3 regions of the Agrobacterium sp. fls2-241-TYG-188a genome follow, and region 2 is predicted to be linked to each of the others. Evidence: riboswitches for the same ligand, from Rfam matches in the RefSeq annotation. Region 2 holds a riboswitch; each other region holds the start of a gene.
The links. A riboswitch is a leader RNA that binds a small molecule or an ion and turns the genes downstream of it on or off. The one in region 2 is predicted to bind thiamine pyrophosphate.

Region 1: linked by a shared signal. The riboswitch ahead of thiC (phosphomethylpyrimidine synthase ThiC) and the one ahead of thiB (thiamine ABC transporter substrate binding subunit) in region 2 are both predicted to bind thiamine pyrophosphate.
Region 3: linked by a shared signal. The riboswitch ahead of QRN85_RS18665 (hydroxyethylthiazole kinase) and the one ahead of thiB (thiamine ABC transporter substrate binding subunit) in region 2 are both predicted to bind thiamine pyrophosphate.

Annotation. Positions count from the first base shown of each region.
Region 1 covers NZ_JARVRD010000007.1:324,234-334,853, reverse strand. Annotated here, with positions in the region: gene thiO (glycine oxidase ThiO) at 1-679, opposite strand, end outside; gene thiC (phosphomethylpyrimidine synthase ThiC) at 681-2,501, opposite strand; TPP riboswitch at 2,600-2,711, opposite strand; gene QRN85_RS20345 (acyl carrier protein) at 2,871-3,122, shown strand; gene QRN85_RS20340 (acyl-CoA dehydrogenase family protein) at 3,122-4,303, shown strand; gene QRN85_RS20335 (amino acid--[acyl-carrier-protein] ligase) at 4,308-5,216, shown strand; gene QRN85_RS20330 (DUF1839 family protein) at 5,224-6,210, shown strand; gene QRN85_RS20325 (glycosyl hydrolase 2 galactose-binding domain-containing protein) at 6,216-8,678, shown strand; gene QRN85_RS20320 (ABC transporter ATP-binding protein) at 8,979-10,620, shown strand, end outside.
Region 2 covers NZ_JARVRD010000007.1:210,919-221,538, forward strand. Annotated here, with positions in the region: gene QRN85_RS19830 (thiamine diphosphokinase) at 1-348, shown strand, start outside; gene QRN85_RS19835 (ABC-F family ATP-binding cassette domain-containing protein) at 352-2,178, shown strand; gene QRN85_RS19840 (VOC family protein) at 2,265-2,657, shown strand; TPP riboswitch at 2,702-2,811, shown strand; gene thiB (thiamine ABC transporter substrate binding subunit) at 2,852-3,865, shown strand; gene thiP (thiamine/thiamine pyrophosphate ABC transporter permease ThiP) at 3,880-5,496, shown strand; gene QRN85_RS19855 (thiamine ABC transporter ATP-binding protein) at 5,493-6,212, shown strand; gene QRN85_RS19860 (M48 family metalloprotease) at 6,490-8,013, shown strand; gene QRN85_RS19865 (CarD family transcriptional regulator) at 8,098-8,670, opposite strand; gene QRN85_RS19870 (NAD-glutamate dehydrogenase) at 9,213-10,620, shown strand, end outside.
Region 3 covers NZ_JARVRD010000006.1:186,047-196,666, forward strand. Annotated here, with positions in the region: gene QRN85_RS18630 (ABC transporter ATP-binding protein) at 1-384, opposite strand, end outside; gene QRN85_RS18635 (GntR family transcriptional regulator) at 644-1,354, shown strand; gene QRN85_RS18640 (D-amino acid dehydrogenase) at 1,396-2,652, opposite strand; gene alr (alanine racemase) at 2,660-3,826, opposite strand; gene QRN85_RS18650 (Lrp/AsnC family transcriptional regulator) at 3,952-4,413, shown strand; gene thiD (bifunctional hydroxymethylpyrimidine kinase/phosphomethylpyrimidine kinase) at 4,451-5,251, opposite strand; gene thiE (thiamine phosphate synthase) at 5,248-5,904, opposite strand; gene QRN85_RS18665 (hydroxyethylthiazole kinase) at 5,894-6,631, opposite strand; TPP riboswitch at 6,700-6,802, opposite strand; gene iolG (inositol 2-dehydrogenase) at 6,876-7,868, opposite strand; gene telA (telomere resolvase TelA) at 8,112-9,449, opposite strand; gene QRN85_RS18680 (M24 family metallopeptidase) at 9,530-10,620, opposite strand, start outside.

The sequences.
Region 1 (10,620 bases), 110 kb from region 2:
AGCGCCCCTTGTCGCGAGGCACGATGTAGAGCGGGATGCGTGGATGAAGCACTCGAATGGGACGCGACAGCGCAAGCTCGTCCGTGGCGAGATAGAGCATCTCACCCCGCACCCCACGAAGACCGGCAAGCCCGCCCGCCTGCGCGGCGCCCGTGCAATCCACGCGATGGGGGAAGGCTTTTTCGTCAACGACGTCTGCCCCCAGATGGAAATCCACGCCGAGAGAGACAAGCCGCTCATGAAGCGCATTGAGGGCGGCTCGTGGATCGAGATGCCCTTCGCCCTCAAAGAAAAGGCCGATCGGAAAACGCCCTGCGAGATCAGGTTCGAGCGCCGCAATTTCGGCCTCATCCACCCAGCGATAACCGGTCGTGCGCGACGCAAAGCGCGACAGTTCAGCCTTGTCCCTGCCTTGGGCCACGACGAGCGTGCCGTTGCGGACAACAAGACCCGGCGTGGCCTCGTCCCACCAGTCGAGTGCGCATTGGCCGAGCGTCAACACCGCCTCCTCCGCGCTCTCCCTTTCGCACCAGGGTGCCAACATGCCGCCCGCAAACCAGGACGCACCGCGCCCTGGTTGATGCGCCGGATCGCAGACGGTGACGCGGGCGCCACGGCGCGCAAGTTCCAGCGCAACCGTCAGACCTGCAACGCCTGCGCCCTTGATAAGAACATCCATCTCAGCCCTCTGCCGGTTTTTCCAGCGGCATATAGAGATCACCTCCCTGCTGGAATTTCTGCGCCATGGCTTCCAGACCTTCCTTCTGCGCCTCGGCACGAATGTCGTGCGAAATTCGCATCGAGCAGAATTTGGGTCCGCACATTGAGCAGAAATGGGCGACCTTGTGCGCTTCCTTGGGCAGGGTCTCATCGTGAAAGGACCTGGCCGTCTCAGGGTCGAGCGACAGATTGAACTGATCTTCCCAACGAAACTCGAAGCGCGCACGCGATAGCGCATTGTCCCGGATCTGTGCCGCCGGATGTCCTTTGGCGAGATCGGCAGCATGAGCGGCGATCTTGTAGGTAATCACGCCAACCTTGACGTCATTGCGATCGGGCAGACCGAGATGCTCCTTTGGCGTGACGTAGCAAAGCATGGCCGTGCCGAACCAGCCGATCATGGCAGCGCCGATGCCTGATGTGATGTGGTCGTAGCCGGGGGCAATATCGGTTGTGAGCGGCCCAAGCGTATAGAAGGGTGCCTCGCCGCAGACCTTCAACTGCTTGTCCATGTTCTCCTTGATCTTGTGCATTGGCACATGGCCGGGCCCTTCGATCATCACCTGACAATCTTTCGCCCAGGCAATCTGTGTCAGTTCTCCAAGCGTCTCCAGTTCCGCAAACTGCGCAGCATCATTGGCATCGGCAATAGAGCCGGGACGCAGGCCATCGCCTAACGAGAAGGAAACGTCATAGGCCCGGCAGATGTCGCAGATTTCCTCGAAATGCTCGTAGAGGAAGGACTCCTTGTGGTGATGCAGACACCACTTGGCCATGATGGAGCCACCACGCGAAACGATGCCGGTGACCCTGTTGACGGTGAGCGGAATGTAGTGCAGCCGGACGCCCGCATGGATGGTGAAATAGTCGACGCCCTGCTCGGCCTGCTCGATCAACGTATCGCGAAACACCTCCCAGGTCAGGTCTTCGGCAATGCCGCCCACCTTTTCCAGCGCCTGATAGAGAGGCACGGTGCCAATCGGGACCGGAGAATTGCGGATGATCCATTCCCGGATGTTATGGATGTTGCGACCGGTGGAAAGGTCCATGACGGTGTCGCCACCCCAGCGGATGGCCCAGACCATCTTGTCGACCTCATCCGCCATGGAGGAGGTCACCGCAGAGTTTCCGATATTGGCGTTGATCTTGACCAGAAAATTGCGGCCGATAATCATCGGCTCGGCTTCGGGGTGGTTGATATTTGCGGGAATGATCGCCCGGCCAGCGGCGACTTCCTGACGCACAAATTCCGGCGTGACGAAATCTGGAATATGTGCACCAAAACTTTCGCCATCCCGCACCAGCTTGTCCTTGATCGCCTCGCGGCCAAGGTTCTCACGAATGGCGATAAATTCCATTTCCGGTGTGATGATACCTGCTCGAGCATATGCGAGCTGCGTGACGGCCTTCCCGTCCCTGGCTTTCAACGGCCGATGGCGCAGCGGGAATTCAGGTGTCAGCCGCTCGCCAGTCGCAAAGCCGTTATCCTCCGGTTTGACGTGGCGGCCATCATAGACCTCCACATCGCCCCGGGCGACGACCCAGTCATGACGCAGCCGAGGCAATCCGCTCTCTATGCTGACGGTATGGGAAGGGTCGGTATAGGGGCCGGAGGAGTCATAGACCGTGACCGGCGGCTCGCCGGCTGTTGGATGCACGGCGATTTCTCGCATCGGCACACGGATATGGGGGTGAAGGGTTCCCGGCTTGTAGATTTTGGTGGAGGCAGGAAGCGGGCCTGTGGTGACGACAGGCGAGAGATTTTTAGTGACAATGTTCATCGTGAGGCTCCAAAGCAAAGACAGTGGAGACCCAGTTCGAGCATGAAGACGAAAAACCACGGACGAATAGCGATAATGTTCGACGAGGTCGAACTGCCAGTTCCGCGTTTGCACCGTCCCTACGCCAGTATGAACTGGATCAGGTTCAACGGGTCACTGCGCGCGCTAGCAGTATCTCAGCCCCTTGCCGGGACCCCCCTGGTGAATGTCGCAATGAAAGACCCGGCGTCATCTTTTGTCAAGTTGCGATATTGGTCGCTTTTTAGCGGTCACGACAAATTAACCTAGCCATTTATACGAATGTTATTTTTTCCAGCTTATTTCGAAGAATGCGTTATGATGACGCGCTAATATGGGAGAATATAGGGAATGAATTCAACAATTCGTGAAATACTATCGAAATTCGGGCAGCTCCCTGCGCCGGTCGATACAATCGCTGACGACGCTGATCTTTATGCAGCGGGACTTTCTTCTTTCGCATCAGTACAGTTGATGCTTGGTATCGAAGACGCATTCGATATCGAATTTCCTGACAGTATGCTCAATCGCAAGTCATTTGCGAGCATCCACGCAATCGAAACCACAGTGAAGACGATTCTCGACGGCAAAGAGGCGGCGTAATGGACCTTTCCGTCGCACCGCCCAATGCCACGCTCTCTGCGCGCGCGGCTCGGGTCGCGTCAATCGCCGCACACCATGCGGATGACGTCGATGCGGCCGCACGGTTCCCGAAGGAAGCTGTCGATGCTCTGCGCTCGGAACGGCTTCTGGGGATTCAGGTTCCGGCACATCTCGGCGGCGAGAGTGCCAGCCTTTCGCAGATTGCGGACATCTGCTGCACCCTTGGGCAGTCCTGCTCTGCAACGGCAATGATTTTCGCCATGCACCACATCAAGGCATCCAGCCTTGTCGAGCATGGAGAGGAGAGCGCCTGGCATACCGAATTCATGCGACGTGTGGCAGCTGAGCAGCTTCTGCTGGGTTCGGCAACGACGGAAGGCGGCATAGGCGGAAATCTACGAAATTCGATCTGCGCCATCCATGTCGATGGCGAGAATTGCACGCTGGAAAAAGACGCCACCGTCATTTCCTACGGCAGTGAAGCGGACGCCATTCTCATTACATCGCGCGCCCATGCCGATGCTGCGCCTGCCGACCAGGTGATGACGGTTTTCCTGAAGAACCAGTACAGCCTTGAAAAGACGCATGTCTGGAACACGCTGGGTATGCGAGGCACGTGCTCGGACGGATTTCTGTTCAAGGGCCAAGCGCCGGCACAGCAGATTTTCCCGAAACCCTTTGCGGAAATCGCCGCGCAATCCATGCTGGCAACCTCCCACCTGTTGTGGAGCGGTGTGTGGTACGGGATCGCCGCCGATGCTGTCCTCCGCGCCCAGGCATTCGTTCGCGCAGCTGCCCGCAAGTCGCCCGGTGTCGCACCTCCAGGCGCTATTCGTCTGGCAGAAGTATCCAGCAAGCTGCAGATTGTGAAATCGAACGTCATTGCTGGTCTCAAGGCCTATGAAGACACCAGAAACGATCCCGACCGGCTGATGTCGATGGCCTTTGCCATCGCCATGAACAACGTCAAGATATGCTCGTCGGAAACCATTCTGGAAATCATCAACCATGCCATGCTGATCTGCGGCATCATGGGCTACAAGAACGGTACGCCCTTCAGCCTCGGGCGGCATCTTCGGGATGCCCATTCGGCACAGCTGATGATCTCCAATGACCGAATCCTCAGCAACTCCGCCAATCTCCTGCTCGTGCAGAAGCAGGACACCAGCCTCTCGGGATAAAACCATGGATATGCAAACATCGTTTCTCGATCGCCTGTTCGACAAGGGACTGCTGATCGATACCGGCGTCGATGGACTCTACGGTCGCAGCGGCCAGTTCGAAGACGTCATTTCAGGATTTGAACGCCTCATCGGCAAGTTCGGCGGTGCAGACAATGCGGAAGTGATCCGCTTCCCGCCCGGCATTAACCGCGCCTATTTCGAAAAAAGCGGTTACATGAAAAGCTTTCCGCAACTGGCCGGCACGGTCCACTCCTTCTGCGGCTGCGAACTGGATCATGTCAGCCTGATCAAAAGCATGGATGAGGGCACCGACTGGACGAAAGACCAGAAGATTACCGATATCGTCCTGACCCCTGCTGCCTGCTACCCGCTCTATCCGACCATCGCCAAGCGCGGCAACCTGCCCAACGGCGGCGGTCTTTACGATATCCAGTCCTACTGCTTCCGCCATGAACCATCCAAGGATCCGGCCCGGCAGCAGCTTTTCCGTATGCGTGAATATGTCCGTATCGGCACGCAAGGCGATGTTACCGACTTCCGCCAGCTGTGGATGGATCGCGGCGTGGAGATGATGGAAAAGGTCGGGCTCGACGTCAAACTCGAGATCGCCAACGATCCCTTCTTTGGGCGGGCTGGAAAGATGCTGGCCAACAACCAGCGCGACCAGAACCTGAAATTCGAGCTGCTGATGCCCGTCACATCCACGGCCAACCTGACCGCTTGCATGAGCTTCAACTACCATCAGGACTCATTCGGCGCAAAATGGGGCCTCAATCTCACCGATGGTGCCGTTGCCCATACCGCCTGCGTCGGCTTCGGACTGGAGCGCATTGCGCTTGCCCTGTTTGCAAAACATGGACTGGATGTCGAGACATGGCCACAATCCGTGCGGGACGCTTTGTGGGGCTAAGGACGGCATGACCAGCATATTTCCGGCGTTGAGTGCCGAAGCCTATCTTGCACATCCGTTGCATTCATCGGAGCGGATGTGGCCGGAAACCAATTGCTACGTCGATCTGTGGATCGAACTTCTGGCGGCGAGCGCCTTGCCGCCGGAGGCCATGCTGGGTTTTACACTGGCGCAGGACTTCGAAGGCGATCAGTTCACCTTCTTCAAGGTGCCGCTGGAAGACCTGGAAACGCTCTATGGCATCCGGGTGACGGAGCTCGCGATTTTCGACAGGCTTGAGAGCCACGTCGAAACGCAATTGCAGCGCGGTCGCATCTGCCTGATCGAAATGGACAGCTTCTACATGCCCGACACGCAGGGCGTCGGCTATCGCAAGGAGCACGGCAAGACGACGGTTGCGATAAACCGCATGGACCTGCAAAACCGCAGACTGGAATATTTCCACAATGCCGGTTATTTCGCGCTTGAAGGTGAGGACTTCTCCGGCATTTTCCAGCATCACCTCGGTGATGCCGATCTTCCTTTTCTTCCCTACACGGAATTTGCCAAATTTCCCGAACATCCTGTTGATGACCGCGACAGACGGGAAGCGGCGCAGCGCCTGCTGATCCAGCATTTCGCACGGCGACCGAAGAAAAACCCTGTAAGGGCCTTTGCCGAGGTTTTCCCGTCGCAGGTGAAAAAAGTGGCGGACCGACCCTTCGGCTTTTTCCATAAATACGCATTCAACACGCTGCGTCAGCTTGGCGCCAATTTCGAACTGGCCGCCAGCCATCTGGATTGGCTTGGCGGGGATATAAGCCGTTCCGGCGCGACGGTTCAGGCTCTGCGGATATCCGAAGTCGCCAAATCCGTGCAGTTTCAGCTTGCCCGTGCCATCGCCCGGCGCAGGTTTGATCCACTCGCGGCAGCTCTTGATCCCGCAATCGACGCATGGGACGAGATGATGGCGGAACTTGAGGGTGCGCTTGGCAAGGCGAGCGAGGCAGCGTGACGGCGATGTCCGCAACCAGAACCGCGCAGGGCCGGCTCTTGAGCCACGGCTGGACACTGACGCTAACGCCCGTCGATGCCTTCCAGGCACCCGCCGACATTCCTGCGGAGGCGAAGACCATCGCGGCACCAGTTCCCGGAACCGTCGCGCAGGCATTGGAAATCCTCGGAACGTTTGACCGGCTCAACCCGACGCCGCTCGACACCCAGGACGCATGGTATCGAGTATCGATCACTTCTGAGACACTGGAACCCGCGATCCTGCGCTTTGAGGGGCTGGCGACGGTCGCCGAGATTTTTCTTAATGGCAAATGCGTGGCGCACTCGGACAGCATGTTCGAAGCAACCGAAGTGCCATTCACTCCCTCAGGCACCGATGACCTCGCGATCTGCTTCCGCGCTCTGGCTCCACGCCTCAAGGCAACAGGTCCGAGGGCGCGCTGGCGACCGCAGATGATGAGCAGCCAAGGCTTGCGCCTGATCAGAACGACGGCGCTCGGCTATATGCCGGGTTGGTGCCCCGAGGTTCACGCAGTAGGCCCATGGCGGCCCGTTCGCCTGACAAGCCGGACAGAACGTAGCTTTGACATGGTCTCATCGCGCACTGAACTGGCGGTGGACGGAGCAGGTCTGCTTCATCTCGCGATCCGTATCCACAGCAACGCCGCTAATGTCGAAGTCACTTGCGCCGGCAGATCGGAAAAGCTGACGGCTACAGAGAACGGTATTTTCGAGGGCACGTTGCGGCTGGAGAATATTGAGCCGTGGTGGCCTGCAACGCACGGCACGCCGACGCTTCATGATGTGACGCTTCGTATCGACGAGCGGGTCTTCACGCTCGGCACGACCGGTTTCCGGCGCATCGAGGCGGAACATGGCGAGGATGGCAAAAGCTTTGGTATCAGGATCAACGGCGTTCCCGTCTTCTGCCGGGGAGCCGTATGGACGACAGCGGATATCGTACGGCTGCCGGGTGGCAGGTCCGACTACGAACCCTGGTTGCGCCTTGCTGCGAAGGCCGGAATGAACATGATCCGCATCGGCGGGACCATGGCCTATGAAACACCGGAATTCTTCGCGCTCTGCGATGAGCTGGGGCTGATGGTGTGGCAGGATATGATGCTGGCCAACTTTGATTATCCGGCAAAGGATCAAGGATTTCTCGCGCACATAGAAACGGAAATCTCGCAGCTTCTGAGCGCCACGGCGCTGTCTCCATCCTTGACCGTGCTGTGCGGCGGCAGCGAAATGTACCAGCAGGGCGCGATGATGGGCCTTTCCGAACAGTTCTGGAAAGGCCCATTGACGGAAGACCTGTTGCCAGCCCATGTGGCACGGCTGCGCCCGGACGTGGCCTATGTTCCCAACTCGCCGTTCGGTGGAGCCCTGCCGTTTTTCCCGAATGAAAAGGTTGGCCACTATTACGGCGTCGGCGCCTATTGCCGACCTTTGGACGATGCAAGGCGTGCCGATCTGCGCTTTGCGGCGGAATGCCTCGCCCTTGCTAACGTGCCGCAGCAGAGCACACTGGACAAGCATCTTCCGGTAAAACCGGTACATGATCCGATGTGGAAAATGCGCGTGCCCAGGGATCGTGGCGCATCATGGGATTTCGAGGATGTGAGAGATCACTATCTCGCATTGCTCTACGCCGTAGAGCCCAGCGTCTTGCGGCGGCAGGATGCCGACCGTTACCTCGATCTGTCCCGCGCCGTCACCGCCGAACTTGTCGAGGCGACGTTTGCGGAATGGCGGCGTTGCGGCTCCAGTTGCAATGGCGCACTGGTCTGGACACTTCAGGACCTGCTACCTGGGCCGGGTTGGGGTGTGATCGACGCAACGGGAGAGCCCAAGTCCATCTGGTATGGGCTCAGGCGCGCCTTTCGTCCGCTGCAGCTGGCGCTGACGGATGAGGGTACAAATGGGCTCGATATCCACGTCATCAATGAAACCGCCGTCGACATGGATCTTGTCGTTGACGTCACATGTCTGCGCGACGGCCTTCAGCCGGTCGTGACGGGTAAAAGATCGGTCACCCTTGCCGCCCGCGACAGGCAGAAAATCCCGGCAACCGATTTGTTCGGAGCATTCTTCGATACGACCTACGCCTACCGTTTCGGGCCGCCATCGCATGATGTCACGGTAGCAAATCTCTACGATCAGAAAAGCGGCGCGCATCTAGCATCGTCCTTCCATTTCCCGCAGGGACGGCAGATGGCGATGCATCCAGCAACGCTGGAAACCGAGCTTGTTCATAACGACGGTCTATGGACATTGCGGGTAAAGACGGACGTTTTCGCCCAGTCGGTGCATGTCGAGACTGAAGGTTTCAGACCATCGGACGACTGGTTTCATCTGGCACCCGGTCAGACAAGGCACATCGACCTTGAGAGGCTCGACGGCCAAAGCGGAGGAAGGCCCTCGGGTGCACTGAAATCCCTTGGCAGTCGACGTGCCTTTCACTTCTGAACTGGACGGATGAAATTTAAGTCGGCAATATTGTATTCGCCAACTTCGGCACCTTATTTTCCAAGGTTTCTGACCTATATAACCGCCTATTAAACTATTCTGAAACGCACCCTTCTTCCCACGACTGCGGCTTTGACGCAGTTGCAAACATCGATTACCTTCTGACCATTCCGGAGGGCGAGAATTTTTATGATCGCGCCATCCAGTCCCGTTCATAGTCTGAAGACGAGCCGTATGATTTCCAGGTTTATCCGGTCTGAAAATCATACCGCTCGGCCCGGCAAGGCGTAGAAATCCTACATGGAAAAAAGTCTAACCCGTTACATCTGGAATCACACGCGGCGGCAGCAGCTCTACATCCTGCTGATCGTCGCTCTTTCGATGATTCCCTATTTTCTTGCCTTCGACCTGCCAAAACAGATCGTCAACGGCCCCATTCAGGGGGACGGATTTGAAGGCGTCAACTCGACGCAACTCTTCATGCATATTGCCTTTGATCTTCCCTATATCGGGACGGTCACGCTGTTTCCAGGCATCGAACTGAGCCGACTGGGAATGTTGATGGGCTTGAGCCTGACATTTCTGGCTCTCGTCATCGTCAACGGGCTCTTCAAATATTACATCAACACCTACAAGGGTCGTCTTGGCGAACGTCTTCTCCGCCGCATACGCTTCCAGCTGATCGACCGCATTCTTCTGTTTCCGCCATCCCACTTCAAACGGGTTAAGGGTGCGGAAATCTCCAGCATGATCAAGGACGAGGTAGAGCCGCTGGGCGGATTTACCGGCGATGCCTTTGTGCAGCCCGCACTTCTGGGCGGGCAGGCGCTGTCGGCCCTTTTCTTCATTCTCGTGCAGAATTTCTGGCTCGGCCTCATTGCAGCCTTCATGGCCGCCATTCAGGTTGGCATCATTCCGCAGATGCGCCGTCGTCTTATCGAGCTTGGCAGACAACGCCAGCTGAGCGCCCGCCAACTCGCGGGCCGCATCGGCGAAATGGTCGATGGCATCGGTACGATTCACGCCTATGACACATCCAATTACGAACGGGCGGATGCGGCACACCGTCTGGGTGAGATCTTCAAAATCCGCTACGACCTCTACCAGTGGAAATTTATCGTCAAGTTCATCAACAATTTCCTGGCACAGCTGACGCCTTTCTTCTTCTATGCGCTGGGCGGATATCTGACCCTGCGAGGCAGTCTGGACGTGGGCCAGCTCGTGGCCGTCATCAACGCCTACAAGGAGCTTCCCGGGCCATTGAAGGAACTGATCGACTGGGATCAGGCGCGCCAGGACGTGCAGGTAAAGTACGAGCAGGTCTTCGAGCAGTTCGACTCACCGCTGATGATGGCCGCGAAAATCCAGGAATTGTCACCACAGGCAGCAGCAGCGATTACCGGCCCCATCGTAATCGCCGGACTATCCCTCGATGACGATAGCGGCACACGTTTGCTCGATCAGGCCAGTCTGACGATCAATCCGGGGGAAACAATCGCCATCGTCGGCACCGCTGGCGCAGAAGCGCTTGCCGATGCACTTGGGCGAACACTGTGGCCGACCTCGGGCAAGATCACCCTTGGCGACACCGACCTTCACGAATTGCCCGAATCCGTTACCGGCAGACGGATTTCCTACGTTTCAGCAGACACCTATTTCTTCCATGCAAGCCTAAAGGAAAATCTGGTTTACGGCCTCAAACACGCGCCGCTGAAGCCGAAAGTCTATAGCGGCGCTGAACTGGAACATCGCAAATGGGAAGTCCGCGAAGCAAAGCTTGCCCAGAACCCTGACATCGACATCAACAGCGACTGGATCGACTATGCGTCAAGTCCGGCGGGAAGCGACGAGGAAGAGCAGTTTCTCAAGGCCATGCTCTCGGTGCTCGATACGGTGCAGCTATCGCCTGATGTGCTGGAATTTGCATTGCGCTCGTCCATCG
Region 2 (10,620 bases):
CTCTCCGGCGAACGGTCGGATCACGCCCTGTTCCATCTGCTCTATGCCGTTTCACTGGCTGAAAGCGGCATCGATGTCACTCTGACATCCGGCGAGGAGGAAGCCTATCCCTTGCTGGCAGGGGAACGCACGCTCGACCTGCCGGCAGGATCGTTGTTTTCTGTCGCCGGTTTTACGGCGCTGTCGGGTCTCGAAATCAGGAATGCGCGCTATCCCCTGACGGATTTTGCGCTTGCTTTTGGCTCGTCCCGTACTATTTCCAACGTGGCGGAGGGGCCATTGCACCTTCGTCTTGAAAGCGGCAAGGCCATCGTGCTCGCCCGTCCCTATGATTTGACCGGAGCCTGAACCTTGGCACCCCCTATTCTGAAACTCGACGATATCAAGCTCACCTTCGGCGTTACTCCGCTGCTCGACGGTGCCAATCTGCAGGTGGAGCCGGGGGATCGTATCTGCCTTGTCGGCCGCAATGGTTCGGGCAAATCGACGCTGATGAAGATCGCGGCGGGTCTCGTAGAGGCGCAGTCCGGTGAGATATTCCGTCACCCTTCGGCTACGATCCGTTATCTCGAGCAAGCACCTGATTTCGCCGACTTCGAGACGGTTCAGGCCTATGCCGAAGCCGGTCTTGGCCCTGGCGACGATGCCTATCGCGTCACCTATCTGCTGGAACATCTCGGTCTGACCGGGCAGGAGCATCCGTCCAGCCTTTCTGGCGGCGAAGCTCGCCGCGCTGCTCTCGTGCGCGTCATGGCACCAGAGCCCGACATTCTGATGCTGGACGAGCCGACCAACCATCTGGATCTGCCGACAATCGAATGGCTGGAAAGCGAATTGCAGCAGACGCGAAGTGCCCTGGTCCTGATCTCGCATGACAGGCGCTTCCTTGAAAAGGTCTCCACAGCCACTGTTTGGCTGGATCGTGGCCAGGCGCGGCGTCTCAGCCGCGGGTTCGCGCATTTCGAGGAATGGCGCGACAAGGTGCTCGAAGAGGAAGAGCTGGAGCAGCACAAGCTCGGCAAGGCCATTGAGCGCGAAGAACACTGGATGCGCTATGGCGTGACTGCGCGGCGCAAGCGCAATATGCGGCGTGTGGGCGAATTGCAGGCCATGCGGGCTGAATATCGCGGGCACAAGGGGCCGCAGGGCTCGGTTCAGGCCACCGTGACGGAAGGGCGCGAGTCCGGAAAGCTGGTGATCGAAGCGGATGCGATCACCAAGTCCTATGGTGATCGGCCTATCGTCACGCCATTCTCGTTGCGTGTCCACCGTGGCGATTGCATCGGCTTCGTCGGTCCCAACGGTGCGGGAAAGACGACGCTTCTCAAGATGCTGACCGGTCAGCTGGAGCCGGATAGCGGCTGGGTCAAGCTTGGCACCAATCTGGAGATTGCGACGCTCGACCAGAAGCGTGAGGATCTCAACCCCAACGATACGCTGGCGCATTATCTGACCGACGGCCGTGGTGAAAACCTGCTGGTCAATGGCGAGTTGAAGCATGTGACCGGCTACATGAAGGATTTTCTGTTCCAGCCGGAACAGGCCAGAACTCCGATCCGTAATCTTTCGGGCGGCGAGCGCGCACGTCTCATGCTGGCGCGCATTCTGGCACGGCCGACCAATCTTCTGATCCTCGACGAACCCACCAACGATCTCGATATCGAGACGCTTGATCTCCTGCAGGAGATTGTTGCCGGTTTTGCAGGCACTGTCATCCTCGTCAGCCACGACCGCGACTTCCTTGATCGCACGGTGACTTCCACCATCGCTCCTGCCAATCCGGATGCGCCTGACGGTCGCTGGATTGAATATGCAGGTGGCTATTCGGACATGATGGCGCAGCGCAAGGGCGCCTCGGACGAGAAGCGAAAGGCCGAAAAGCAGGAAAAGGCCAAGGCTTCCGCTTCGTCCAACTCCGCTGCCGAGCCTTCGAAAGCCAAGGGGAAGCTGTCCTTCAAGCAGAAATTCGCGCTGGAAAATCTTCCCAAGGAGATGGAGAAGGCGCAGGAAGAAATCGCCCGGCGCGAGCAACGTATGGCTGATCCCAACCTCTTCACCAAAGATCCGGCGGCCTTCAATACGCTTGCCGATGAGATGTCGAAGCTTCGCCAGAAGCTCGAAACGATGGAGGAAGAGTGGCTGGAACTCGAGATGCTGCGTGAGGAACTCGAAAGCTAGACGGGCCTCATTGCGGCGACGGCGTCACGGCACCATCTATGACAGTAACGCAGATCGCGTTTTCTGTTGCAGCGGAGGAGCCAGACATGCGCATGATTTTCGTCAACCTTCCGGTCAAGGATGTCGCAAGATCCAAGGCGTTTTTCACCGCGCTTGGCTTTAACTTCAATCCTGAATACTCGGATGATCGCACGCTATGTATGATCATAGAGAAGAATATTTTCGTCATGCTGCTGCAGGAGGAGCGGTTCCGCGATTTCATCAATGGCGACATTGCCGATGCGATGCGCGCCAAGGAGGTGCTCACCTGTGTTTCTGCCTCTAGCCGTGAAGAGATCGACCAGATGATCGCCGCCGCGCTGGCCAATGGCGGGGCGGAGTGGAAGCCCGTGCAGGATCATGGCTTCATGTATGCGGGTAGCTTTCAGGATCCCGATGGCCATGTCTGGGAACTGGTCCATATGAGCGCCCCGGCCTAGACGTTGCCGTCTTGCTAATTCTCTCCTGAGGCACTACATCTTCGGCAGATCTAACGGGGTGCTTTGTTCTGACACGGACAAGGCTGAGAGGCTCTGCCAACCCGAAGAACCTGATCCGGTTAACACCGGCGGAGGGATTAGACGGCTTCCATCAAGACGCCCTTTTCCCCTTGTCGCTTGAGGAGGTGCTTTTGATGTTCCGTCGTATTTTCCTTCATGGCCTGATGCTGGCATCGGTGATGGTTCCTGGTCTTGCCGCCGCGCAGGACAAGAAGACGCTCACCGTCTACACCTATGAAAGCTTTGTTTCGGAATGGGGCCCCGGTCCTAAGGTCAAGGCCGCATTCGAGAAAGCGTGTGACTGCACCCTCAACTTCGTCGGCGTAGCCGATGGTGTGGCGCTTCTCAACAGGTTGAAGCTGGAAGGTCCATCGTCAAAAGCGGATGTCGTTCTGGGTCTCGACACAAACCTGATTGCGGAAGCCAAGCAAACCGGGCTCTTCGAAAAATCCGGGGTCGATGCGTCTGCGGCGAAGGTGCCGGGTGGCTTTCAGGACGATGTCTTCGTTCCCTATGATTACGGCCATTTCGCCGTTGTCTACGATACGCAGGTGATGAAAACGCCGCCGAGAAGTATGAAGGAACTGGTCGAGGGCGATCCGGCCCAGAAAATCGTCATTCAGGATCCGCGCACCTCGACACCGGGTCTCGGCCTGCTGCTCTGGGTCAAGTCGGTCTATGGCGATCAGGCGCCGCAGGCCTGGGCGAAGCTTAAGGACCGCATCTTGACGGTCACACCCGGATGGTCTGAATCCTACGGCCTCTTTACCAAAGGCGAAGCGCCGATGGTATTGTCCTATACGACGTCGCCTGCCTATCACATGGTGGCGGAAAATAGTGAAAGATATCAGGCTGCCGCCTTTGATGAGGGGCACTACATCCAGATCGAAGTTGCCGGTGTCTTGAAGAATGCCCCGCAACATGCGCTGGCGCAGCAGTTTCTGGCATTCGTTCTCACCTCCGGCTTCCAGGACACCATTCCTGAAAACAACTGGATGATGCCGGTGGCACCGACCTCCGCGCCCCTGCCTGCTGCGTTCTCCAAGCTGGTGCAGCCATCAAAGACCTTTCTGATGTCGCCGGAGGATGTCGCCCGCAACCGCAAGGCCTGGATCGATGAGTGGCTCGCGGCAATGAGCGTCAAGTAGGATCGAAGCAGGTCATGGTCGGACGCCGGGAAGGCCGATGGTTCATCTTTGGCGGGGCCGCGACGGTTACCGCTGTCGTCCTTTTCATCGGGCTTGCAATTTATGCGCTTCTGTCCTTTGACGTCAGCGCCGCGTCTGTTGGCCTGATCGATGCCTATACATGGCGGATACTGCGCTTCACGCTCTGGCAGGCGATGCTTTCGACGGTGCTGTCCGTCGCGCTTGGATTGCTGGTGGCCTTGGCACTTGCCCGGCAGCGCAACTTCCCCGGTCGCATATGGATCATCCGCCTGATGGCGGTTCCCATGGGCTTGCCGGTCATTGTCGGCGCGCTTGGACTGATATCGATCTGGGGCAGGCAGGGTGTCCTCAATATGCTTCCGCAGACTGCGGGTCTGGACGCGCCTGTCAGTATTTACGGTCTGTCCGGCATTCTTGTTGCCCATGTTTTCTTCAATCTTCCGCTGGCAACCCGCTTATTTCTGGCCGGACTTGAGGCGGTGCCGGGAGAATATTGGCGCATGGGCTCGGCGCTGGGCTTTGGACCTTTTGCTACATTTCGCTTCGTGGAATGGCCTGCCGTCGCACGAATTTTGCCAGGGGTCGCAGGACTTATCTTCATGCTTTGTGCAACAAGCTTCACCCTCGTCTTGCTGTTGGGCGGGGGACCTGCGGCCACGACAATCGAGGTGGCGATCTATCAGGCGCTGCGGTTTGATTTCGATCCACCGCGCGCAATCGCGCTTTCGGTGATGCAGATCGCCATGACAGGGGCGTTGCTGGCCTTGCTCGCGCTGCTACCCTCGGCCGAGCCCGACAGACAAAGCCAGAGTCCCTTGCTGCGCATGGATGGCAGAAAAGCGGGGCCTCGCTTGTGGGACAGCGCTGTCATTCTTTCCGTACTGTTTCTGGTCGGGGCTCCCTTGTGCGCGGTCGCATCTGCGGGCGTTTCAGCGGATCTGTGGCGGTTACTTTCTGCCCCCACTTTCCTGCAGGCGGCGGCGACAAGCTTTCAGATCGCGCTTTTTTCCGGGCTGCTGGCCGTCTTTGCCTCTTATGCGCTTGTGCGCGCGCGCCATGCCATTGCTCTGCGCAGAGAGGCCGGTTTGAGCCTGAAGGCGTTTCTTGTTCTGATGGGCGCAGGCTCATCTCTCGTCCTGCTTGTACCGCCCGTCGTGTTGGGAAGTGGCTGGTTTCTGCTGTTGCGGCCCTTCGGCGATGTGGCGGCGTTTGCACCTGTTATCGTCGCCATCATCAATATGTTGATGTCGCTGCCCTTTACAATGCGCGTTATCGAGCCGGCATTCCTGAGCCATGATGCGCGCACCGGCAGGCTTTCTGCCGCGCTGGGTCTTCGTGGAATATCGCGATTCCGGTTTGTTGATTGGCCGATCCTGTGGCGTCCCACCGCAACGGCGTTCTTCTTTGCGATGGCGCTTTCGCTTGGCGACCTGGGTGCGGTTGCGCTTTTTGGATCAGAGAACTTTGTCACCCTGCCTTGGCTGGTCTACAGCAATATGGGAAGTTACAGAACACAGGATGCTGCCGGTTACGCCTTCATTCTCGGTGTCATCTGCCTTGTCCTTGCCGCAGGCGGCGTTTCCCGTCGTTCAATGAAAGCAATTGTATGAAGAATCCTGCGGATTGGGGAGCCTGCCTCGACAATGTCTCACTGAAACTTGGACAACAGCAATTTTTGCTGGATTGCGCGTTTGAGCGCGGAAAAATTACAGCCGTGGTGGGGCCGTCGGGATCTGGAAAGTCGACACTGCTTAATCTCGTTGCCGGTTTTGAGAACCCCGGCGAAGGGCGCGTTCTTATCGAGGGGCGCGAGATGGCGGGGCTCGATCCGGCAGAGCGGCCCGTCTCCATCATATTTCAGGACAACAATCTCTTTTCTCACCTCGATATCGTGACCAATGTCGGGCTCGGTGTCAGCCCGTCGCTGTCCCTGTCGAACTCGGACAAAGCCGCAATCAAGGGTGCGCTTGAGAAGGTTGGACTTTCAGGCTTCGAAAAGCGCTTGCCCTCGACATTGTCGGGCGGAGAGCGACAAAGGGCTGCTCTTGCCCGAGCTCTGGTAAGGCAGCGCCCGTTGATGTTGCTGGATGAGCCCTTTGCGGCTCTCGATCCGGGTTTGCGGTCGGGCATGGCCAATTTGCTGAAGGCCCTTCATCAAGACATGAGCAACAGCATTCTGCTAGTAACACATCATCCCGATGACATACGTCGTCTGGCAGACGCCGTTGTTTTCCTCTCCAACGGACGCGTTCTCTTTCAAGGAAGCGTTCAGAATTTTTTCGATGCGACCGATATCGAGGAGATCAGCATGTTTCTCCATGTCTGATTGTTGCCTTAACGCTCGCATCTCTTCGACGTCGCGTCACAATTTCGACGCGACGCACTGTCAAGCCTTGAAAAACAGAGAGGCGATGCACCATTTTTGCACTTGCGAATTTTGAATAACTGCTTGAAGTATTATGCGAACAATCTTCCCCTCGAAACGTCTTTGCATGATGGATCATTTTCGTTGTTCGCGCATTCAAGTGCCCTTGGGGGCGTTATGGTATTCTGGTCTGCAATTAACGGATGATCAGGAACGTTAGGAGCAGACGAGCAGAATGATGACGTGTGTGAAGGCTCAGCAGAGCCACACCTCCGGTCACAATGTATGGCACAGGGGCAAGGCATTAAGAAGAGGGCTGGCGCTGGCGACAGCGAGCTTCGTGCTGTCGTCTTGCCAATCTCTGCTTAGCCCGTCCTATCAATCGACACTGAAGCCCTCGGACAATCCGCAAACCGTGGAGCAGGTTCAGAAGAACGATCCGCGCGCGCAGATGGGCGCCCGTGAGCATCCGCGCATCGTTGCCAGCTATGGTGGTGAATATCACGACGACAAGATGGAACGCCTTGTCGCGCGTATCGCCGGTGCGCTGACCGCCGTTTCTGAGAATCCACAACAGTCCTATCGCATCACCATTCTCAACTCTCCTGCCATCAACGCCTTTGCATTGCCGGGCGGCTATCTCTATGTGACCCGCGGTCTTCTGGCGCTTGCCAATGATGCTTCCGAAGTCGCGGCCGTCCTGTCGCATGAGATGGGTCACGTCACCGCCAACCACGGCATTGAGCGCCAACGTCGCGAAGAGGCGGAAGTCATTGCCAGCAGGGTCGTGGCAGAAGTGCTTTCAAGCGACCTCGCCGGCAAGCAGGCGCTCGCCCGTGGCAAGCTGCGTCTTGCGGCCTTTTCGCGCCAGCAGGAATTGCAGGCGGACGTCATCGGTGTGCGTATGTTGGGAGAAGCGGGATACGATCCCTTTGCATCGCCGCGTTTCCTCGATTCAATGGCGGCCTATGCCCGCTTCACCTCGGCTGATCCGGACAGCGATCAAAGCCTCGACTTCCTTTCCAGCCACCCAAACACGCCGCAACGCATCGAGCTGGCGCGCAGGCACGCCCGCGCCTTCGGTCAGGAAGGCCAGGTCGGCGACAAGGGGCGGGACTGGTTCCTCAATGGCATAGATGGACTTCTCTATGGCGACAGCCCGCAGGAGGGCTATGTCCGTGGCAACACCTTCCTGCATGGAACGCTCGGCATTCGCTTCGATGTGCCGGAAGGCTTCCAGATCGACAACAAGGTGGAGGCGGTTCTTGCCACAGGACCTGGCGAGATGGCCATTCGCTTCGATGGCGTTGCCGATCCCAAGCAGACCACGCTCGCCAACTATCTCACAAGCGGCTGGGTCGCTGGACTGGTTCCAGACACCGTACGGGAAACCGAGATCAACGGCCTGCCTGCCGCAACGGCACGCGCGACTGCGGATAAATGGGATTTCGACGTGACCGTCATCCGCGTCGGTCAGCAGATTTTCCGGTTCCTGACGGCGGTGCCGAAGGGCAGTCCGCAGCTGGATGGCGTCGCAAACATTCTGCGCACAAGCTTCCGCAAGATGACACCCACCGAAATTGCCGCGCTTAAGCCGCTTCGAGTCAGGGTGGTCACGACGAAGCCAGGGGACACGGTCGCTTCATTGTCTGCCCGTATGATGGGCACAGATCGCAAGGTGGAACTGTTCCGTGTGCTCAATGCCATGAGCGCAACATCGACCGTGCAAGCCGGTGATCGCGTGAAGATCATCTCTGAATAACAAAAACCCGGTCTTCAATGCGGCCATGTTCTTGGAACATGCGCCGATTGAAAGCCGGGTTTTTTGATTTGAAAATGACGCTGATTAAGCGGCTTCTTCTTCCTGCGTGTCTTCTTCTTCGACGGTCTTGCCGCGCTTTGGTCCCTTGTTGAGGTTCACTTCAACAAGACGAACAGCTTCCGTTTCGGACATCTTGTTGACGGCCGCAATTTCGCGAGCCATGCGATCAAGAGCAGCTTCGTACAGCTGGCGCTCCGAGTAGGACTGTTCCGGCTGGTTCTCGGCACGGTAAAGGTCGCGAACCACTTCTGCGATTGCAATAAGGTCACCGGAATTGATCTTGGCATCATATTCCTGCGCGCGGCGCGACCACATGGTGCGCTTTACACGAGCCTTACCCTGAACAACCTTCAGTGCGCGCTCGACGAAATCCCCTTCGGAAAGCTTGCGCATACCAATGCTGACAGCCTTGGCCACAGGAACTTTCAAGCGCATTTTGTCTTTTTCGAAATCAATGACGAACAGTTCGAGCTTCATGCCCGCAACTTCCTGTTCTTCAATTGCCGAAATGGTACCGACGCCATGAGCGGGATAAACGATCGCTTCACCGGTCTTGAAACCGTGACGCGCTGGAGATTTCTTCTGCTGGGTCGTCATTCGTTCTTAAAACTCCCTGTTACATACACCCGGTATTTCCGGGGTCGGGTCGGTCAGGCCCGGATGAGACGGGGGAAACCGTCAGGTGACTTCGTACTGGTACAGTCGTGCACTCAAAAATAATTCATCTCGCAACCCGGAGGCTGACAACACAAACAATCGATATGTCACGGAGACCGCGTGCAAGTGATGATTTGCTTTCGTGGTGTTTCTGGGCACGCAAATGCCACGCTGTGGATCAGTTTTTCTGGTCTATCACAAAAATACGTGGAAATCAATAATTTGCTTCTACCGTGACTATGCCGTCACAATAGGCGTGGCGGTCGTCAGCAGAACCGAGTCGTTTGATACTTGCGCGGGAAGGCCGACGATAAAATGTCGCGAATTCAATCGAATAAATTTACCGCTCGTCGTTCAAAGCATTGATGCACACTTAAACTATTCATAATTCCGCGCCAATATCCGATTCGAAATCGGCGTAAATGACGATATTTTTCGATTTTTCTTCATAAACCCTCATCCTTCGGGAGGAAAAAGACAAAATGGGCTACCGGAACAATCCAAAACGCGACAAACAACTTGAAAAATCCAGAAAACTGGCCGAAGCATCCGGAAAGCCCTTCATAGACCCTATGATCGTCTATGGCCGAGCAAGCACCGATGATATCCAGTATTATTCTCCAGAAATGCTTTCCATTGCTTCACAGCACACGGCAGAAGAGCTTCTTCGCTGGAAAAAGGATGCGCCATATATTGGCGTTTCCCAAGTAGATGGCATTTCTCCCCGCGATGTTCCGGTTTCTGTTCTGACGATTATCGGGCGCAACATGCCCTTCCTCTACGATTCCGTGATGGGGGAGGTGACCAGCAGCTATCGCAGCCTTTACCTCGCCGTGCATCCGATCATGGCGGTGGATGGAAGTGTTGGCGGAGGATATCGCCTTGCTGATCCTGAAAAGGACGCTCCGCAAGACAATGTCAGCTTGATCCAGCTTCATATCGCGCCGGTAAGCCCGCAAGCGGCCGAGATTCTTGTGGAGCGAATACGCTTCGTTTTGTCGCAGGTGCAGTCTGCATTCACCGACTGGAAGCCGATGCTCGCCAAGGTCGACGAGGCGATGAGGGAGCTCAAGGAAAGGGGCTCGAACCGTCGGAAAACGGAACGGGCCGAGGCACTGGCCTTTCTGGAATGGTTGCGCAACGACAATTTCACGTTCCTTGGGATGCGCGACTACAGCTATTCCGGAGCAGGCAAGAACGCCAAGGTGGAGCGCGGAGAAGGAAGCGGGCTTGGTACGCTGACAGATCCGAACGTCCGTGTGCTGCGTCTGGGCAAGGACGCAGTCACGACCACGCCGGAAATCCTTGCGTTCCTCGATGGTCCCGATTTCCTCATCGTCACCAAGGCGAATGTGAAATCCATCGTCCACCGGCGCGCCTATATGGACTATATCGGCATCAAGCGCTTCGATGAAGACGGCAATGTCATCGGAGAACTGCGCATCGTCGGTCTGTTCACCGCAACGGCCTATACCCATTCCGTGCGGCACATTCCCCTGCTGCGGGCAAAGGTTGCGGAGGTCGAGCATCATTTCGGCTTCGATCCCAACAGCCACTCCGGGCGCACCCTCTACAATACGCTCGAGGCCTATCCTCGCGACGATCTCTTCCAGATCGATACGGATCTGCTCATTCGCTTCATCGAGCAGATCATGGAACTTAGTGATCGACCACGCGTGCGTGTTCTGCCGCGCATCGATCGCTTCGACAGGTTCGTGTCCGTCATCATCTTCGTGCCGCGCGAGGAATATAATTCCTACGTCCGCGAGAAGATTGGTGACTATCTGGCGCAGGTCTATGACGGGCACATTTCCGCCTACTACCCTGCCTTCCCGGAAGGCGCAGTTGCCCGTGTGCATTTCATCGTCGGGCGTACGAATGACAAGACGC
Region 3 (10,620 bases), on a different contig from region 2:
GGGTTCCAACTGCATCAGTTGCAGCATGGTCAAGGCCTTTGCCCGGCGTGTGTCGCGGTCCACGCCTTTCATCTTCAGGCTGAAGGCGACATTGTCCAGAAGGTCGAGATGCGGAAACAGGGCGTAGGACTGAAACATCATTGCAGTCCCGCGGCGCGCCGGTGGAAAATCGGTAACGACGGTATTGCCCAGCCGAACGTCACCGCTCGAAATCGTCTCGTGACCGGCAATCATGCGCAATGTCGAGGTTTTTCCGCAGCCGGAAGGGCCAAGCAGGCAGCAATAGCTACCAGCCGGTATCTTCAGGCTGATGCCGTGGACGGCGGTGGTGGTTCCGTAGACTTTTGAGACGGAGACAATATCGATCTCGGCGGCTTTGCTCATGCATCTTCCCCTGCTGTCGATCATCTCCTTGCATAAGACGTGCCAGTTGGCGGAGCGCAGGGTAAGTTTCTGTAATTCAATCCGATTTTTCGAGCGTGGATTTCTTGGTTAACATCCCGTTCGTGGCGCTGATTAAAAAAGAAGCGATTGTGAGCGATTATGCATCACGATTGTATCCAATATTTTTAGCGATTGGGTACTTTTGCCTTTGCAGGCCTTGGTTGGTGTGAGTACAAAGGCTGGACCACCGGAAGATACAATGACAACAGCTGATATTACGCCAGACATCGACGCTACTCAGGAAGATCGCGCCCAGTCTATCCGCGACACGCTGCGCGATGCAATTGTGGACAGAAGGCTTGCCCCGGGAACGAAATTGTCCGAGGCCGAGGTCGGCACGCTGTTCGATGTCAGCCGCACCGTCGTCCGCGCCGCCTTGCAGATGCTGGCCTTCGAGGGGCTGGTCAAGACGGAGCGAAATCGCGGCGCCTTCGTTTCCAATCCTAGTCCGGAAGAAGCGCGGCAGATCTTTGCATCCCGCAGGCTGATCGAGCCGGGAATCGTCCAAAGCGCAATCGAACGGCTGTCAGCAGATGTGATTGCCGAGATGCGGGCTCACCTGACGGAAGAAGCCCGCCATCAGCATGAACGGGGGCCAAGCGCACGTCGGTCCGAGATCAAGGCCTCGGGCGATTTTCATCTGATGCTCGCCTCCGTTGCCGGAAATGCCATCCTTGAAAAATTCATGGCCGAGCTGGTCGCCAGGTCGTCGCTGGTCATCGCGCTCTATGGGCGCTCCGGCGTTTCCAGTTGTGGGCATAGCGATCACGCCGCCATTCTCGATGCTCTCGAGAGCGGCGATGCCGAAAAGGCAAAGCGTTTGATGCTGCATCACATCGATCACATCGAAACGGACCTGGACTTGCGCAACAAGGAAGGTCTGGCGCTTAAAGATGCGCTGTCCTTGTAACGTGTATCGGCAGCCGGTTGCCGCCGATACGGGTGTGAATGTCAGGCGGCATATCTGCTGATAGCAAGATCCCCGGTTTCGATCTCGGGTCTGGTGCCACTCACTATGTCGGCGAGGACCCGCGCAGAACCGCAGGCCATTGTCCAGCCAAGAGTGCCATGGCCCGTATTCAGATAGAGATTGGTGTAGCGCGTGGGGCCGATAACCGGCGTGCCATCCGGGGTCATAGGGCGAAGGCCAGACCAGAATTTCGCCTGGGATTGGTCGCCGGCACCGCCGAACAGATCCTCGATCGAATGGGTCAAGGTCGCCTGCCGCTTGGCTGGCAGGTCTTTGCTAAAGCCCGCAATCTCTGCCATTCCCCCAACGCGAATACGGTCGCCAAGGCGGGTGATCGCGATCTTGTGCGCTTCGTCCATGACGGTTGAAACCGGTGCGCGCGCAGCATTGATGATCGGTACCGTGATCGAATAGCCCTTGACCGGGTAAACCGGCAGATCGATGCCGAGCGGCTTGAGGAATTGTGGCGTGTAGCTTCCCAGTGCGCCTATGAACGTATCGGCCTCCAGAGTGCCCTTCGTCGTCTCAATGGCCTTGACGCGGTTGCCTTCGGTGATCGGCCGCAAAATGCCGGTGTCGTAGAGGAATGTCACACCGGCCTGTTCGGCAAGCTTTGCCAGTTCGGTGGTGAACATGAAGCAGTCGCCGGTCTCGTCACCGGGCAGACGCAGGCCGCCGACGATCTTGTCTTTGGATGCTGAAAGGCCTGGCTCCACGGCGGCACAACCATCGCGATCCAGAATCTCGTAAGCCACGCCGCCAGCCTTCAGCACCGCCACGTCCTTGGCAATGCCATCAAACTGCTTCTGCGTTCGGAAAACCTCCAGCGTACCCTGCGTCCGCTGGTCGTACTGGATGCCGGTTTCATCGCGCAGAGCCATCAGGCAATCGCGGCTATATTCGGCAATGCGCACCATCCTGCTCTTGTTGACGGAATAGCGCGCGGATGTGCAGTTGCGCAGCATCTGGCCCATCCAGCGCCATGCAGCCGGGTCCACTGTCGGTCGAATGATAAGAGGGGCATGTTCCATGAAAAGCCACTTCATGGCTTTCATCGGAATGCCTGGAGCAGCCCAGGGCGAGGAGTAGCCCGGCGAGACTTCTCCCGCGTTGGCAAAGCTTGTTTCAAGCGCCGCAGCAGGCTGGCGGTCTATCACTGTCACCGAGTGACCCGCCTTTGCAAGATACCAGGCGGACGTGACGCCGACGACACCGGCACCGAGAATAACGATTTTCATATCTGCCTCACTCGTCTGCGTTGCTTGTTTCGCCGGTAACACCGGCTCTGTCTGGCTGAATATAGGTTCTGCGATAGCGTTGGCCGAGGCCCGTTAAAATCTCATAGGATATTGTCCCGGCATCCTCGGCAAGCGCTTCAAGCGATTGGTCGGGTCCAATCAGTTGCACAAGGCTGCCATGGGTCAGGCTTCCCGCGGGCAGGGCTGTAATGTCGAGGCTTATGCTGTCCATGGAGACGCGGCCAGCAATTGGCAGGCGGATGCCATTGAAATAGGCGGCTCCGCGATTGCTGAGAGAGCGGGGAAGACCGTCCGCATATCCCGCTGCAATCGTAGCCAGCCGCGTTTCAGCGGACGCGCGAAACGTGCCGCCATATCCGACAAGCGTATCTGTGGGGACTGTCCGCGTCTGGATTACCGCGACATCCAGCCGAACCACAGGTTTCATCGCGTTGGGGCGCAACGTTGAAGGCGCGCCGCCGTAAAGAGCGATACCCGGGCGCATCAGCGCGTTGTGGTAATCGGCACCGAGGAAAACGCCGCCCGAGTTTGCAAGGCAAACCGGCGTGCCGGAAAACATGTCCGATGCCTTGCGCATCACGGCAAGTTGCGATGCATTGAGCGGGCTCGCGGGTTCATCAGCGCAGGCGAGATGGCTCATGAGATAGCTTATGGCGATGCCGCGAAGACGTGCCGGCTCTGCTTTCAGCGCATCTAGCTCAATGGGTGCCAGACCAAGCCGCGACATGCCGGTGTCGATCTGGATCGCCGCCGGGAGAACCTGTCTCAGTGCAGCTGCGTGGGCTGACCACTGCGCGATTTGCTCAAGGCAGTTCAGAACAGGCGTGATGTTCATCGCTGTGCAGGAGGTTTCGTTGCCCGGCTGTAATCCGTTGAGAACAAAAATCTGTGCATCACCGGCAAGGCGAAGGCGCAGGGCAATCGCTTCATCCATATGGGCGACGAAGAAATGACGGCAGCCAGCGTCGTAAAGCACGGGCGCGACCATGTCTGCACCCAAACCATAGGCATTGGCCTTCACAACGGCGCTCGTTATCGAGGCGGGTGCCTTTGCCTTCAATAGGAGATAATTGTCACGAAGCGCGCCAAGGTCTATCGTCAGATAGCCGCTGGCACCGCCACTTACCGTCTGGCGATTGATCGTCATATTCATCGTCGTTCCCTTATTATTGAGAACAAGTCTATTGCAACAATCATTGAATTTTTGCAGTTTGATGTGCAGATTATTCGAATGATTGCCTCAGCACGCAATTTTCAACGGCAGAACGGAATATCTTTATGTCTTCTCTGGACGCTACCGATCGCCACATCATCCGCCTGCTTCGGCTGAATGCCCGCATCAGCAATGCCAAACTGGCCGCCGAAGTCGGGCTTTCGCCGTCTGCCTGCCTTCGCCGCGTCGATATTCTCGAGCGTGAAGGCGTCATCCGAGGCTATACTGCGCTGACGGGAAGCGCGGCTGGTGGCGATGTCATCTCCGTTATCGTCCAGATCACGCTTGACCGGCAGACGGAAGATTTCCTCAATCGTTTCGAGAATGCCGTTCGCCGTTACCCGGAAATCCGGGAATGCTATCTGATGACTGGCGGATCGGACTATTTTCTGCGGGTAGAAGTTGAAACCGCAGGGGATTTCGAGCGCGTCCACAAGGATATCCTGTCGAAACTGCCCGGTGTATCCCGCATCCATTCCAGTTTTGCCATTCGCAACGCCTTGGCAAGCCCGAAGCCGAGAGCGTGATAACGGTCGACCGCGCTTTCGGTGTGCCAAGCTGCAATCAGGCACTCCACCAGCGATAAAAATGATGCACGGGGCCGTGCCCACTGCCTACCCGCAAGGTGCGTCCCGCAGCCAAAGCACCCTGGAGGTAGTCTTTTGCCAGACCAATAGCGTCGGCCAAGGGATAACCCAGAGCCAGATTGGCCGTGATGGCAGATGCCAATGTACAGCCGGTCCCGTGGTCGTTTCGGGTTTCGAGCCGGGGCATGGCGAATTCCTGAACGCCCGTCGAATCCAGGAGAATATCGATACTCTCCGAGCCGGAGGCGTGCCCGCCCTTGATCAGGACTGCGCCGACGCCGGTCTTCAGGATTGTTTCGGCCTGCTGGATAACCTCATTGCGGGATGCGGCCATTTTCATTCCGCACAAGAGAGCAGCTTCAGGCAGGTTTGGTGTTGCCAGCACCGCCAGGGGAAGCAGCATGGACCGCAGACCCTCGACAGCATCTTCCTGCAGCAAGCGATCTCCAGATGTCGCTACCATCACCGGGTCCAACACCACAGGCATTTTGCGGCCTTGCAGGCCTGCGGCGATGTATTCGATGGTCTCGGTGCGGGAGACCATCCCGATCTTGACGGCATCGACCTTGAGATCAGAGAATACAGCGTCCATCTGGGCCCGCACCATTCCGGCCGAGACGTCTTCGACGGCGATAACGCCTCTGGTGTTTTGTGCTGTGATGGCGGTCAAAACGCTGGCGCCATACACGCCCAAGGCAGAGAATGTCTTGAGGTCGGCCTGTATGCCCGCGCCTCCGCCGCTATCGGAGCCTGCAATTGTCAGTGCGATGGCTGTCATCTGCGTGCCTCCAGCGCAATATCCACATGATGGCGGAAGTACCGGGCTGCGGCGGCAATATCGGTGGCGCGAAACAGCCCGGAAATAACCGCCACACCGTCTGCGCCAGCGGCGATGAGAGCGGGCACTTTTTCCAGTGTGATGCCTGCGATAGCGCCGACCGGCATATCGGGCCGCATGTCTTTCAGAACGTTCCTAAGGCCCCTGAAGCCTTCCAGCCCCACAGGAGCGTCGGGGTTTACTTTCGAGACGGTATCGAAAACGCCGCCGATACAGGCATAGTCTGCCGGTGCGTTGCCCGCGCGCTCGGCGTCGTCCATGTTTTTGACCGTCAGGCCAATAATGGCAGCAGGCCCGAGCAGCCGCCTTACCGTTGCCGCGTCCATGTCATCGGCACCCAGATGGACGCCATCCGCGCCTGACGCGAGCGCTACGTCGACCCGGTCATTGATGACGAGCGGAACGCCCGTGCCTTGCAGAGCTTGCAGAATGAGAACTGCCTGCTGGATCATCTCTCGGGTCGAGGAATGCTTGTCTCTGTACTGGATGATGGTCGCCCCATGCCGCGCCGCCACCGCTGCGAGTTCCGGCAGGGGGGCGATATCGGCCAGTGATGCATCGACCAGCGCGTTCAGCCTGTAATCAATTCTCATGTCGTTCAATCCTCGCAAACGAAACGATTTCATCGGTACTCAGTCCGTTGAGGGCATCGAGAAACGCCGCCTCGAACGTCCCCGGACCACGCGAATGCCGTGCCGCAATTTCCGCAGAAACGCCTGTGGCTGTCAGGGCGGCTGCGGCCGCGAGAACCGGGTCTGTCTCAACCGCCATGAATGCCGCAATAACGCCGCCGGAGAGGCAGCCGGTGCCGGTAACTTTCGCCATCCAGGGATGACCGTTGTGGATGGTCGCCGCCCTGTTCTGGTCCTGAAGCAGGTCCTGCGGCCCGGTCTGGATACGCAGCGCCTTGGCGACATCGCCGATCACGGACATTTCCGCCTGGTTGCCGCGCACGATTGCGGGGCCGAGCGCAAGCATCTCCCTGGCAAATGCTAGGCGGGATGGGGAATAATCGCAGTGAACAGGGTCAATGATCCAGGGCTTGCCCTTGGCGTTTGCAATGGCGACTGCTTGCCGGATGACCTTGCGGCGTGCCTCGTCCAGCGTGCCGAGGTTGATAGTCAGCGCATCGACCATGAGGACGAAATCCTCAATCTCCTCCGGCGATGACGTCATGGAAGGAATGCCGCCGACAGCGGTTATTCCGTCTGCCGTGAATTTCTGGACGACGGTATTCATCAGGCAGTGCACCCGCGGACGTCGCTCGCGCACCCGCGTTAAAAGCTCGCCCGCCTTTTGGGCCGTGGGGAAATCGATCATGGTTTTCTCAGCACTCCAGACGTCTCGATGCAGAGACCCGGGCCAGGCGGAGAAGAGAAAAGCATTGCCTGCGCAGACTGTTCCGTTCCTACGCCGGCATGACCCGGATCAGGTTCAAGGGTCCGGCTCAGCGCCATCTCAGCATCGTCAGATGCTCCCCTCGGAATGTCTCGAAAGTGGCGTCTTTTACGCCTGCTGTCAATGGCGCGAAGGCATGGCAAGTGCCACACCTTCGCGGCAACGATCAGGTCAAATGCACAACGGTTTTTTCGCGTGCGGATTTGAGTGCGGCATCGGCCAGCTTCAAGGCGATGAGGCCGTCCTTTGCGGAAGGCGAGGGTGCGGCATTGTTCTCGATGGCATCGATGAAGGCCGCTATTTCTGCCGCGTAGGCTGCTGTGTAACGCGTCATGAAGAAATCGTGCAGAGGCGGACGCGTATAGCCATGCTTCGTCGCAATCTCGATGGAAACGGGCCGCTGGTTTTCTGCGGCTACCGAGCCGAGCGAACCGTGGACTTCGATGCGCTGATCATAGCCATAGGTCGCGCGGCGTGAGTTGGAAATCATCGCCTGACGTCCCGTCGCCGTGGTCAAGACGATACTGGCGCTATCGTAATCGCCGAGTTCCCCGATCTTGGGGTCCACGAGAACGGAGCCGCTTGCAAACACGCTGCCAATCTCTTCGCCGAGCAGGAACCGGGCGATGTCGAAATCATGGATGGTCATGTCGCGGAAGATGCCGCCCGAAACCTTGATATATTCCGGCGGCGGCGCGCCCGGGTCACGGCTGGTGATGGTCACCATCTCGACCTTGCCGATCTGGCCGTCATCTATTGCTTTGCGCACGGCACGGAAATGCGGATCAAAACGGCGATTGAAGCCAAGCATGATCTTGGCGCCCGTCTCTTCCACCACATCGATGCAGGATTGGGCACGTGCGACATCCAGATCGATCGGCTTCTCGCAGAAAATAGCCTTGCCAGCGCGTGCAAAGCGCTCGATCAGATCGGCGTGGGTATTGGTAGGTGTGCAGATGATAACCGCATCAATGTCGGGATTGGCGAGAACGGCATCGATGGTGCTGATCTCGCAACCGGTTTCATCGGCAATCGCCTGAGCTGCCTCCTGAAAGGCGTCTACCACGGCAACCAGCTTTGCACGCTTGTCAGAGGCAATTGCCTTGGCGTGGACTTTCCCAATGCGCCCGGCACCCAGCAAGGCCAATTTCGTAACCATCGTTTCCTCCCGATCTGGTCATCTGGGCGCGTTGGTCGCGGTCGAGAATAGAACGTCGGCGCGAGCACGAAACCCATTTTGGAATATATGTTCCATCTTGCTAGATGCCCGTTTCATTTGTGTCAAGCAGTCTTGAGCGAGAGGTGCAGGCCAGATATTTTGAGCAGCTGAGATCCCATGCGCACACGCCCGCGCACTCCTTATCGGCTGCACCGGTTTGGTAGTGTCTGGAAGGTCTTGCCCTTAGCTCTCCGGCATTCCAGGTATCTGATTGATCGTCCGCATCTGGTTGATGGTGCGATCCGCCAGATGCTCCGCGCGCGCCTTGGACTGGTCAGCATCTTCGGGAAAGGTGTAGGTCATGTAGGACAATGAGGTTTCAAGGTCATTGTTGTTGTGGCCAAGGATAGCCGCGAAATAGCTGTTCTTGGTGACCCGTGGGGGCGCGAAATTGCGGAATGCAATTTCTGCATAGAGATGACGCAGGCCATAGGGCTTGGCGGGTTCTTCCTTGGGCCAGATATCTTCGAATTTGGCGATGACGGCATCCCGCAAGGGCAGACGAACTTCCGAGGTGAAGTCGTCGACGCTTAGCCCCAGCCAAAGCTTGCCATCGCTACTCTCGCGCAGGCGGCGATAGGCGTCGAGGACGATTTTCGATTGCTCAAGCACAGGAATTTCATAGGTAACACCGAATTTCGTGCCTTCGCCCTGCTTGGTCTTGGCCTGACCGTTGAAAAGCACACTCCATTTCGAAACGCCCTTGCCATAGGGCGCAGGCTTAAGTTCTGCCTGTGTGAAGATTTCATAGGGGCGACGCCCGGTCGTTCCCATCAGGCCAATAGCAATCGTCATGGGATCGGATGCGAGCAGGTAGCGGCGACACCGCTTCATGACTTCGGCATGGTTTTCGAATGTAATCAAAGAACCGTGCTTCTTGGCAATCTTCGCCATCTTGATCTTGCGTGCCTCATCGTAGAGCTGAGGCGTTCCGGCGGCGATGCGCAGCATCGGGTGCTCATCGCCAAAGGCCTCACGCAAGGCATTCCGGTATTTCGTGATGTAGGAGATTACGGTTGCCTGCGCCTTGTCCTTCATCGAGTCCATTTCGCGATCCCACAGGGCCTGCATCTCCGCCTTGGTCGAAACACCGTTCGTGGCGGCAATGAAGTTGGCAACGCGCAGGAGAAAACGCGGCTTGCGGCCAACCATATTGGCCTCGGCCCGCTCGAGCTTTTCCCTGATGGAAGTGGCGACACCGACGGCGGGATAGTCTGCCGCCTTTATATAGGTATCCAGCCGCTCCCGAAGTTTTTTCATGTTGCAGATGGCAAGCGGAGTCGTCTTGGGACCGAAGGCGTCTTTCAACGCGTATCTATATTTTACAATATATAGCTCGAGCGTCTTTTCCGTGCGTCCGTTTTCGAAGTGAAATCGCACCTCTTCGTTCCAGAGTGCGCCAATTTTCTTCGTGTCATACGTGCCGTCTGACTTTTTGGTATTTTTTATTTTTTCGATAAATTCCCCTATGCGGTCTACCAGCACGGGTGTTTTGGTTTTTCTTTTTTCGGCAACGGACATGCTTGACCCCGGCAATATGATTCGCACTGCAAAAAGTATATTTTATAATGACTTTGAAAAGCCAGTCTTCTTTATTAGCTCTATTGAAACGGCTGTGTCGGAGCTATGGCAGGGCGTGTAAACCACTGTGGCCCATCATCCGACATATAGATGTGGTCTTCCAGACGTATTCCGAATTTGCCCGGATAAACCAGCATCGGTTCGTTGGAAAAGCACATTCCCTTTGCAAGCGGCAAAGTATTGCCACGAACGATATAAGGCGCTTCGTGGATTTCCAGGCCAAGCCCGTGACCGGCCCGATGCGGTAATCCCGGCATGGCATAATCCGGCCCAAGGCCATGTTTCCCAAACACCGCGCGGGCCGCGTCGTCGAGGCTGCCGCAGGCTGCGCCGATTCTGGCTGCGTCAAAAACCGCCTGCTGCGCTTCGCGCTCGATAGCCCATGCATCCGCAAAGGCAGCGTCGGGTTTTTCCAGCACATAGGTGCGGGTAATATCGGAGTGGTAGCCTTCGATGCGCAAACCGGTGTCTACCAGAATGACATCGCCTTCCTGCAGCACCTGGTCGCCATCCGCGCCATGCGGGAGTGACGTTGCCGTTCCAAAGGAAACGATGCAGAAGTAGGAACCGCTGCCGCCGCTGAGTGCCCGGTGCTGTTCATCGATGAACTGAACAACCTGCGAGGCGCGAATGCCGGGTTTCATTGCCGCGTGCGCGCGCCTGTGGACCTCAAGCGTAAGATCCATCGCATATTGGATGATCTCGATTTCTGCCGAAGACTTCAGACTGCGAAGGCCGCTGATGAGATGTCCGCCGTCGACAAGCCTGTCCTGTCCGCAGGCCTTGGCCAGTGCGTGATAGACAAAAAGCGGCAAGGCATCATCCAGCGCGATTCGGCCCGCTCTGCCAACAATCCGTGCCACCAGTTCCGCCGGGCTTTCTTCTTCCTGCCAGAGGTGAATGTCGCCTTCGATATGCGGCAGCGTGTCGACGCGCGACTTCTCAAATCCCGGGACAATATAGTGCAGCGCAGATTGCGTGATGACGGCTCCCAGAAGCCGCTCGCTCTGGTGCCAGACGAGGCCGGTAAAATAGCGCAAACTCTCGGTCGAGCCGAGAAGCAGTGCGTCTATATCTTGCTCGCGCATAGCAAGACGCAATCGCTCCAGCC